DNA from 3 places in the Bacillus sp. V2I10 genome. Region 3 is predicted to be linked to each of the others. Evidence: a T-box and tRNA genes for the amino acid it is inferred to sense, from the RefSeq annotation. Region 3 holds a T-box; the other regions hold tRNA genes.

Region 1 (3,252 bases), 1.6 Mb from region 3:
AAGACACAGTTTATAAACTGTGTCTTTTTTAAAAAATTAAAGGAGCTTTTCGCCGAATAAAGAACCCATCAGAGCTACTGCTACTGTAGCTGTTTTGTTCTTTTCATCTAAGATAGGATTTACTTCAACAAACTCAGCAGAAGTGATGATATCTGATTCTGCAAGCATCTCCATCGCTAAATGACTTTCTCTGTAGCTAATACCTCCGATAACCGGTGTGCCGACTCCTGGAGCATCGTGCGGATCAAGTCCATCTAAATCGAGGGACAAGTGGACACCGTCAGTACGCTCTTTCAAATATTGAATGGTTTCCTCCATTACCTTAGTCATGCCAAGACGGTCAATCTCATGCATTGTATATACTTTAATGCCTTTTTCCTTAATTAATTCCTTTTCACCCTCATCAAGGGAACGGGCACCGATAATCACAATATTTTCCGGCTTCACTTTAGGAGTGTAGCCTCCAATTCTCGTTAGCGTTTCATCGCCGATGCCGATACTTACAGCAAGCGGCATCCCATGAATATTGCCTGACGGTGAAGTGTCGCCTGTGTTGAGATCTCCATGTGCATCATACCAGATTACACCAAGTTCTTTATAATGCTTTGAAACTCCTGCGAGTGTTCCGATGGCAATACTGTGGTCTCCGCCAAGCACCAGTGGAAACGAACCAGATTGAATCACTTCGTCAACTTGTTCAGAAAGCTTTAAATTGCCTTCTGACACCGCTTTCAAATTTCTTAAATTATTTAACGAAGAGCTATCCTCTTCACGGTTTGGACGTCCAATTTTAATATCACCTTTATCTTCAATCTCATATTGCAGCCACTCAAGTCTTTCTACAACCCCTGCGTATCTGATAGCACTAGGCCCCATGTCCACACCTCGGCGCATTTGTCCTAAATCCATTGGTACCCCGATAATTGATATTCTTTCTTTCATGTAAATCATCCCCCTTAGTAAGAAACTCTGTCTCTATTGTACTGATAAAAAGGGTCATGACTCAACTCGACAAAATCGTGTATATATATACAGAGTTTTCTGTAAAATAATTGGCAAAATAGTAGAAAATAAGTAATAGGATGATGCAGAGTCAGCTGATTTCCAGGTCATTTGACTATTTTTTCGGATTTCCACTTTACCTTTATGACTGATCTGAATTGAACATCGAAATTGGATGCAAACTATCTAACTCGCAATAGCCGGCTTTTAATTAATGAAAGACTATAACCGACTCGAGCGAATCAGTGTTCAATTCGCAAAAATGGGTTTTCGGCTCGCAAACTTCAAATTTCAATAAAAAAATCATATAAAAATGCCTGTTACTAGCTGCCGTTGGCCATTATGAATCAAAGCTGCTGCTAATTATGAAAGAGTTTACGCTGTGTATTGAACTTCATATTTAGATCCGCCCCCCCAACTCGTAAAAACCAGTTTTCAATTAGTAAAAACTTATCTCTGACTCGCAAAAATCATGGTTTAACTTGCGGAAACTGATCTCCAACTCGCAAGCCTCATATTCAAAAAGAAAACTTTTTTAACATAAAGGATAAGATATAGAATTCATATTGATACGAACGTTTTATGAAGCACGTCTATATGTAATTTTTTAATCATTATTCCTAAACAAAAAACCGTTAGACATCAAAGTCTAACGGTTTTTACAGGGTACTTATGATGGAGCCTAGCGGGATCGAACCGCTGACCTCCTGCGTGCAAGGCAGGCGCTCTCCCAGCTGAGCTAAGGCCCCGATATAAAAAAGAAGTTCTGGAGCGGAAGACGGGATTCGAACCCGCGACCCCCACCTTGGCAAGGTGGTGTTCTACCACTGAACTACTTCCGCAAAAATGGTGTGCCATGAAGGACTCGAACCTTCGACCCTCTGATTAAAAGTCAGATGCTCTACCGACTGAGCTAATGGCACAAAGAATGGCTGGGCTAGCTGGATTCGAACCAGCGCATGACGGAGTCAAAGTCCGTTGCCTTACCGCTTGGCTATAGCCCATCAATTATGTATGTATTCTATAAAATTCTAATTGACCGTAAAAAGGTTTATGTCAACTAAACATATTATTTACAGTCTAGACAAGAACTATTCAGTTAAGTTTGTCTAAATAAAGTGGTGGAGGGGGACGGATTCGAACCGCCGAACCCGGAGGGAGCGGATTTACAGTCCGCCGCGTTTAGCCACTTCGCTACCCCTCCACACATAAGTGGTGCCGGCAAGAGGACTTGAACCCCCAACCTACTGATTACAAGTCAGTTGCTCTACCAATTGAGCTACACCGGCATATTAAGTGAGAAATACAATACTGTTTATTCGCTTTTTAAAGTCGTCTGCTGCAATGTCTTAATGGTGGAGGATGACGGGCTCGAACCGCCGACCCTCTGCTTGTAAGGCAGATGCTCTCCCAGCTGAGCTAATCCTCCGCATAAAAGATTGTGTGATATTTCACATAATAAGACTTACGTTTGAATGGTGACCCGTACGGGATTCGAACCCGTGTTACCGCCGTGAAAGGGCGGTGTCTTAACCGCTTGACCAACGGGCCGTTTTATTAGTTTAATGTAAGCTCCCAACCGGGCTTGAACCGATGACCTCTTCCTTACCATGGAAGTGCTCTACCGACTGAGCTATGGAAGCAAGGCTCCGCAGGTAGGACTCGAACCTACGACCGATCGGTTAACAGCCGATAGCTCTACCACTGAGCTACTGCGGAATAATGCTAGCCTGGCGACGTCCTACTCTCGCAGGGGGAAACCCCCAACTACCATCGGCGCTGAAGAGCTTAACTTCCGTGTTCGGCATGGGAACGGGTGTGACCTCTTCGCCATCATCACCAGACATAATGACAAAAATTATTATACTATGAAATCAGAAGATTTCAAGTGTTTTTTTGAAAGAAGTTATTCTTTCAAAACTAAATAACGTTTGATAACAAGATTCACTTACATTTACACATATTAGACTGTGGTTAAGTCCTCGAACGATTAGTATCTGTCAGCTCCACACGTCACCGCGCTTCCACCTCAGACCTATCAACCTGATCATCTTTCAGGGTTCTTACTCACTTGCGTGATGGGAAATCTCATCTTGAGGGGGGCTTCATGCTTAGATGCTTTCAGCACTTATCCCTTCCGCACATAGCTACCCAGCGATGCCTTTGGCAAGACAACTGGTACACCAGCGGTGCGTCCATCCCGGTCCTCTCGTACTAAGGACAGCTCCTCTCAAATTTCCTGCGCCCACG
Region 2 (3,252 bases), 370 kb from region 3:
GGGCGGTGTCTTAACCGCTTGACCAACGGGCCAAAAACAGGCTTTCTGGCGGAGAAGGAGGGATTTGAACCCTCGCGCCGCTTACGCGACCTACACCCTTAGCAGGGGCGCCTCTTCAGCCACTTGAGTACTTCCCCAGATATGGCTCCGCAGGTAGGACTCGAACCTACGACCGATCGGTTAACAGCCGATAGCTCTACCACTGAGCTACTGCGGAATAATATTGAAACCTTATTTCACCAAAACAGAAATGGTGGGCCTAAATGGACTCGAACCATCGACCTCACGCTTATCAGGCGTGCGCTCTAACCAGCTGAGCTATAGGCCCATTATGGAGCGGGTGATGGGAATCGAACCCACGACATTAGCTTGGAAGGCTAGAGTTTTACCATTAAACTACACCCGCAATATGAATATAAAAATGGGGCGACTGATGGGAATCGAACCCACGAATGCCAGAGCCACAATCTGGTGCGTTAACCACTTCGCCACAACCGCCACTATTATATTTTTTACAATTTACATCATTAAGGTAAATGGTGGCTTGGGACGGAATCGAACCGCCGACACAAGGATTTTCAGTCCTTTGCTCTACCGACTGAGCTACCAAGCCATTTGTTTTAATTAAATCTTCACAGCATTTTACTAATACTGCGCAAATCAAGTGAAAATGGCGGTCCCGACCGGGATCGAACCGGCGATCTCCTGCGTGACAGGCAGGCATGTTAACCGCTACACCACGGGACCATTTGGTTGCGGGGACAGGATTTGAACCTGCGACCTTCGGGTTATGAGCCCGACGAGCTACCAGACTGCTCCACCCCGCGACAATAATAATCAAGTTTTTTCTCATCCGATTATGCTGTGTATCAATCGGTTTGCTGAAGTAAATATTTCACTAATTTAAAATAATAATGGAGGAGGTAGAGGGATTCGAACCCCCGCGGGATTTGACTCCCCTGTCGGTTTTCAAGACCGATCCCTTCAGCCGGACTTGGGTATACCTCCGAAAGACTAAATAGAATGGTGGACCTTGTAGGACTCGAACCTACGACCGGACGGTTATGAGCCGTCTGCTCTAACCAACTGAGCTAAAGGTCCTTTTTTTGGTAGCGGCGGAGGGAGTCGAACCCACGACCTCACGGGGTATGAACCGTACGCTCTAGCCAGCTGAGCTACACCGCCCCAGGAACAAAGTCAATTAATTCTATTTAATTGGTGGAGCCTAGCGGGATCGAACCGCTGACCTCCTGCGTGCAAGGCAGGCGCTCTCCCAGCTGAGCTAAGGCCCCTAATTAAAAGTTGGAAATGGTCGGGAAGACAGGATTCGAACCTGCGACCCCTTGGTCCCAAACCAAGTGCTCTACCAAGCTGAGCTACTTCCCGTATATGGCGCGCCCGATAGGAGTCGAACCCATAACCTTTTGATCCGTAGTCAAACGCTCTATCCAATTGAGCTACGGGCGCATATATGATATAAGTGGTGCCGAGGACCGGAATCGAACCGGTACGGTAGTCACCTACCGCAGGATTTTAAGTCCTGTGCGTCTGCCAGTTCCGCCACCCCGGCGCAAGTAAGAGCGGAAGACGGGATTCGAACCCGCGACCCCCACCTTGGCAAGGTGGTGTTCTACCACTGAACTACTTCCGCAAAATATGATGCGGGTGAAGGGACTCGAACCCCCACGTCAAAGACACTAGATCCTAAGTCTAGCGCGTCTGCCAATTCCGCCACACCCGCATATTAAGGAAAAATGGTGTGCCATGAAGGACTCGAACCTTCGACCCTCTGATTAAAAGTCAGATGCTCTACCGACTGAGCTAATGGCACTTAGTTAAGAAAACACTCTTTAGTTTTGCAAGACACCCAAATCTCAGAAAGATTATTCAAGGAGTGGCTCGATTTTCTTGATTCGGTTTCAGACCGAATGGTGCCGGCAAGAGGACTTGAACCCCCAACCTACTGATTACAAGTCAGTTGCTCTACCAATTGAGCTACACCGGCATATAAGGTAAGTAATACTTTTTTGCTGATCTCTTTTGCAGCATGTTAACAACAAGAATAAATGGTGGAGGATGACGGGCTCGAACCGCCGACCCTCTGCTTGTAAGGCAGATGCTCTCCCAGCTGAGCTAATCCTCCGCTTGAATATTTTTGTCATTAGCCTGGCAACGTCCTACTCTCACAGGGGGAAACCCCCAACTACCATCGGCGCTAAAGAGCTTAACTTCCGTGTTCGGCATGGGAACGGGTGTGACCTCTTTGCCATCATCACCAGACATAGTGACAAAAATTATTATACTATGAAATCAAAAGATTTCAAGCTTTTTTTGAAAGAAGTTATTCTTTCAAAACTAAATAACGTTTGATAACAAGATTCACTTAGGTTTTACACTTTATTAGACTGTGGTTAAGTCCTCGAACGATTAGTATCTGTCAGCTCCACACGTCACCGCGCTTCCACCTCAGACCTATCAACCTGATCATCTTTCAGGGTTCTTACTCACTTGCGTGATGGGAAATCTCATCTTGAGGGGGGCTTCATGCTTAGATGCTTTCAGCACTTATCCCTTCCGCACATAGCTACCCAGCGATGCCTTTGGCAAGACAACTGGTACACCAGCGGTGCGTCCATCCCGGTCCTCTCGTACTAAGGACAGCTCCTCTCAAATTTCCTGCGCCCACGACGGATAGGGACCGAACTGTCTCACGACGTTCTGAACCCAGCTCGCGTACCGCTTTAATGGGCGAACAGCCCAACCCTTGGGACCGACTACAGCCCCAGGATGCGATGAGCCGACATCGAGGTGCCAAACCTCCCCGTCGATGTGGACTCTTGGGGGAGATAAGCCTGTTATCCCCGGGGTAGCTTTTATCCGTTGAGCGATGGCCCTTCCATGCGGAACCACCGGATCACTAAGCCCGACTTTCGTCCCTGCTCGACTTGTAGGTCTCGCAGTCAAGCTCCCTTGTGCCTTTACACTCTGCGAATGATTTCCAACCATTCTGAGGGAACCTTTGGGCGCCTCCGTTACATTTTAGGAGGCGACCGCCCCAGTCAAACTGCCCACCTGACACTGTCTCCCAGCCCGATCAGGGCTGTGGGTTAGAATTTCAATACAGCAAGGGTAGTATCCCACCAATGCCTCCACCGAAGCTGGCGCTCCGGCTTCCAAGGCTCCTACCTATCCTGTACAAGCTGTACCAAAATTCAATATCAGGCTACAGTAAAGCTCCACGGGGTCTTTCCG
Region 3 (3,252 bases):
TTCATCCGCAATTTGACCGCCGCTCTCAGCATAAAAAGGCGTTTCATTTAAAATAAGCTGCACTTCATCTCCAGCATTTGCATTGTCTGTCAGCTTCCCGTCTTTCAGAAGAACAGACACTGAAGCTTTCGCCGTAAGCTGAGTGTATCCGACGAAAGTGCTGTCGGCTTTAATTTCGCCAAGTACTCCGCCCTGCACCTGCATAGAATCAACATCCTGCCTTGCAGCACGTGCACGCTCGCGCTGGCCTTCCATCTCTTTTTTGAAGCCTTCATGGTCGATTTCCATTTGCTCTTCTTGTGCGTACTCTTCTGTAAGTTCAACAGGAAATCCGTATGTATCATAAAGACGGAAAACGTCCGTTCCAGGAATGATGCGGCTTCCTTTAGCTTTTTGCAATTTTACAACTTCAGATAAAATGGACAATCCGTCATTTAACGTTTCATGGAAGCGTTCTTCTTCATTTTTTATGACTTTTTGAATAAACTCTGTTTTTGCTTTTACTTCAGGGTAGAAGTCAACCATAATTTCCCCGACAACCGGTACAAGCTCATACATAAACGGGCGGTTGATATTGAGTTTCTTTGCATATCTTACTGCTCTGCGCAAAAGGCGGCGCAGCACGTATCCGCGTCCTTCATTTGATGGAAGGGCACCATCTCCAACAGCAAATGTAACCGTGCGAATATGATCAGCTACAACCTTGAAGGCTTCATCTTTTTCATGATCAGTGCGGTATTTTTCGCCTGAAATCGTTTCAGTTGATTCGATGATCGGCATAAACAAATCTGTATCGAAGTTGGTCGGAACGTCCTGAATAACAGATACCATCCGCTCAAGTCCCATTCCTGTATCAATGTTTTTCTTTGGCAGCGGGGTATATGTACCGTCTGAATTATGATTGAACTCTGAGAATACAAGGTTCCATACTTCCAGGTATCGCTCATTTTCTCCGCCTGGGTATAACTCAGGGTCTTTAGGGTCGTTTCCATAAACTTTGCCGCGGTCATAGAAAATTTCTGTATTCGGTCCGCTTGGTCCCTCGCCGATATCCCAGAAGTTTCCTTCCAGACGGATAATCCGCTCTTCAGGCACACCAATTTTATCTTTCCAGATTAAGAATGCTTCATCATCTTCCGGATGAATGGTAACGGACAGTTTTTCTGGATCAAAGCCAATCCACTCTTCACTCGTTAAGAATTCCCATGCCCACTCGATGGCTTCTACTTTAAAATAATCACCGATTGAAAAGTTTCCAAGCATCTCAAAAAATGTATGATGACGGGCTGTCTTGCCGACATTTTCAATATCATTTGTCCGGATTGATTTTTGTGCATTGCAAATTCTTGGATTTGCCGGGATGACTCGGCCGTCGAAATATTTTTTCAATGTCGCAACTCCGCTGTTGATCCAAAGCAGGGACGGATCTTCATGAGGAACCAGAGAAGCACTTGGTTCCACTGCATGGCCTTTTTCCTTGAAGAAATCTAAAAACATTTGACGAACTTGTGCTGAAGTTAGTGTTTTCATCTTTTTTCCTCCTTTATTGCGGCTGTTTACATAAAGAAAGCTGTGTCTTTCATACACCTTCTCTTAAAATAGCCTTTAACAAAATAAAAAACTCCCGCCCCTGTGAAAATCATAGAGATTTTCACAGGGACGAGAGATTGCTCGCGGTACCACCCTGATTATGGACTTAATGTCCATCAGCTTCATTTAACCGTAACGGGGTTAAGACGGCAGGGTTTGCCTGCACTCTGGAATAGCCTTCTGTTTCCCTTCATCCTGGAATTCCTCTCAGCCTGGGAAATTCCTCTCTTGTCAGATGGTCTGAAACGTACTCGTTCCTTCATCGTTTTTATAAAATATATGCAGTGTATACGCAGAATTATAGTTCATAGGATGTGACGATGTCAATGCTGTCTTCTCAATTGTACGAGATGCAGCAAAGTCACTTTTAAAACAGCTAATACAGGAACCGCTAAAATCATCCCGATAATCCCTGCAATTTCTCCTCCTGCTAAAAGGGCCAGCATAATGACAATGGGATGCATGTGAAGACTTCTTCCAACGATTAAAGGACCAAGAATATTCCCCTCGATAAATTGCAGCGAAAAAATAATAATGATTACAATCAGGACAGTATCAAGAGACATGGATGCTGAAATAATGACTGCCGGAACGGCTCCAATAATCGGTCCGAAGTATGGAATGACATTCGTTACGCCAATTAAAATGCCAATGACTAAAGGATATTTAATATCGAAAAACCAAAGTGATATAAATGCCAAAAAACCAATTATAAAACAAACAAGAAGCTGCCCTCTTATGTAATTTCCCAATGACTGATCGACATCCCGGACAAAAATGACTGCCTCAGGTCTCCATCGCTTGGGAGTTAAATACCAGGCTGCTTTTTTAATTTGCTCATAATCTTTCAGCATATAGAATACCAGAAAAGGAATGAGAGCGATAATTAATACATAATCGAAAACCCTTCCTATGCTATTTAAGATTCTGTCAATCCAATAGGAAAACCAGGCTTCTATATTTTGAAAAGCTGATTCAATTCTAGCGTGAACCTCTTCAGGAAACCGGTCAGTCTGATTATGGATCGTGGATAGCCATCCCTGATATTTTTTCTCAAATACCGGAAAACTTTCAGAAAGATCCTTAAGCTGTTCAATCATGACTGGAATCCCCTTGTAAAAGCCATAACCGATCCCGCCAAAGAAAAGAGTGTAGATAATTAAGATTGAGAGTGTGCGCGGAACTCCAGTGGAATGCAGTTTCTCAATAACCGGATGCAGCAAATAGGTAATAAACCCGGCGATCAAAAATGGAAGAAGGATAGCTTTGATGATAATAAAAAAAGGATCCCAAAGGACACGGAGCTTCAAAAATAGATAAACAGATAGCAAACATAAAAGAAAAATACCGATTCTCATCAGCCATTTAATATAACGTTCCTTCAAAATGCATCACTCCTCATCTTTAGTTTGGGGAGGAGAGGACGAAATATGCATTGAAATTTTAATAGCGAAAGCGCCATGTTCTGCTCCTGAAGAAGATAAGAAACCGGTGGACCGCTTTGATGCACTTTTTTCTACTAAGAAGCACTTTTTCTGTTGTACGCGCTTTGTCCAAGGCATAGCGAAGGATTAGGGCCGCTAAACGATTATTTTATTTCTAAAAAATGAAAAATCCCCTGCTTTATTCACAGCAGGGGACAACGCATTAAAACCTTTTCAT

What was found. The T-box of region 3 lies ahead of alaS (alanine--tRNA ligase). A T-box ahead of a tRNA ligase gene usually reads a tRNA of that ligase, here a tRNA-Ala.
Region 1: it has a tRNA-Ala gene. The T-box ahead of alaS (alanine--tRNA ligase) is inferred to sense a tRNA for this amino acid. The anticodon was not compared.
Region 2: it has a tRNA-Ala gene. The T-box ahead of alaS (alanine--tRNA ligase) is inferred to sense a tRNA for this amino acid. The anticodon was not compared.

What each region holds. Positions count from the first base shown of each region.
Region 1 covers NZ_JAUSYV010000001.1:179,495-182,746, forward strand. The annotation lists gene rocF (arginase) at 37-942, opposite strand; tRNA gene QFZ72_RS00920 (tRNA-Ala) at 1,679-1,751, opposite strand; tRNA gene QFZ72_RS00925 (tRNA-Gly) at 1,770-1,844, opposite strand; tRNA gene QFZ72_RS00930 (tRNA-Lys) at 1,850-1,925, opposite strand; tRNA gene QFZ72_RS00935 (tRNA-Gln) at 1,932-2,006, opposite strand; tRNA gene QFZ72_RS00940 (tRNA-Tyr) at 2,122-2,206, opposite strand; tRNA gene QFZ72_RS00945 (tRNA-Thr) at 2,216-2,291, opposite strand; tRNA gene QFZ72_RS00950 (tRNA-Val) at 2,356-2,431, opposite strand; tRNA gene QFZ72_RS00955 (tRNA-Glu) at 2,479-2,553, opposite strand; tRNA gene QFZ72_RS00960 (tRNA-Thr) at 2,573-2,645, opposite strand; tRNA gene QFZ72_RS00965 (tRNA-Asn) at 2,650-2,721, opposite strand; rRNA gene rrf (5S ribosomal RNA) at 2,731-2,846, opposite strand; rRNA gene QFZ72_RS00975 (23S ribosomal RNA) at 2,973-3,252, opposite strand, start outside.
Region 2 covers NZ_JAUSYV010000001.1:1,431,394-1,434,645, reverse strand. The annotation lists tRNA gene QFZ72_RS07230 (tRNA-Glu) at 1-32, opposite strand, end outside; tRNA gene QFZ72_RS07225 (tRNA-Ser) at 47-137, opposite strand; tRNA gene QFZ72_RS07220 (tRNA-Asn) at 143-217, opposite strand; tRNA gene QFZ72_RS07215 (tRNA-Ile) at 252-328, opposite strand; tRNA gene QFZ72_RS07210 (tRNA-Gly) at 333-406, opposite strand; tRNA gene QFZ72_RS07205 (tRNA-His) at 423-498, opposite strand; tRNA gene QFZ72_RS07200 (tRNA-Phe) at 538-613, opposite strand; tRNA gene QFZ72_RS07195 (tRNA-Asp) at 672-747, opposite strand; tRNA gene QFZ72_RS07190 (tRNA-Met) at 751-827, opposite strand; tRNA gene QFZ72_RS07185 (tRNA-Ser) at 916-1,008, opposite strand; tRNA gene QFZ72_RS07180 (tRNA-Ile) at 1,025-1,101, opposite strand; tRNA gene QFZ72_RS07175 (tRNA-Met) at 1,108-1,185, opposite strand; tRNA gene QFZ72_RS07170 (tRNA-Ala) at 1,217-1,292, opposite strand; tRNA gene QFZ72_RS07165 (tRNA-Pro) at 1,310-1,386, opposite strand; tRNA gene QFZ72_RS07160 (tRNA-Arg) at 1,391-1,467, opposite strand; tRNA gene QFZ72_RS07155 (tRNA-Leu) at 1,482-1,570, opposite strand; tRNA gene QFZ72_RS07150 (tRNA-Gly) at 1,580-1,651, opposite strand; tRNA gene QFZ72_RS07145 (tRNA-Leu) at 1,661-1,741, opposite strand; tRNA gene QFZ72_RS07140 (tRNA-Lys) at 1,756-1,831, opposite strand; tRNA gene QFZ72_RS07135 (tRNA-Thr) at 1,930-2,005, opposite strand; tRNA gene QFZ72_RS07130 (tRNA-Val) at 2,068-2,143, opposite strand; rRNA gene rrf (5S ribosomal RNA) at 2,165-2,280, opposite strand; rRNA gene QFZ72_RS07120 (23S ribosomal RNA) at 2,408-3,252, opposite strand, start outside.
Region 3 covers NZ_JAUSYV010000001.1:1,805,411-1,808,662, reverse strand. The annotation lists gene alaS (alanine--tRNA ligase) at 1-1,530, opposite strand, end outside; T-box leader at 1,653-1,862, opposite strand; gene QFZ72_RS09040 (AI-2E family transporter) at 1,914-2,975, opposite strand.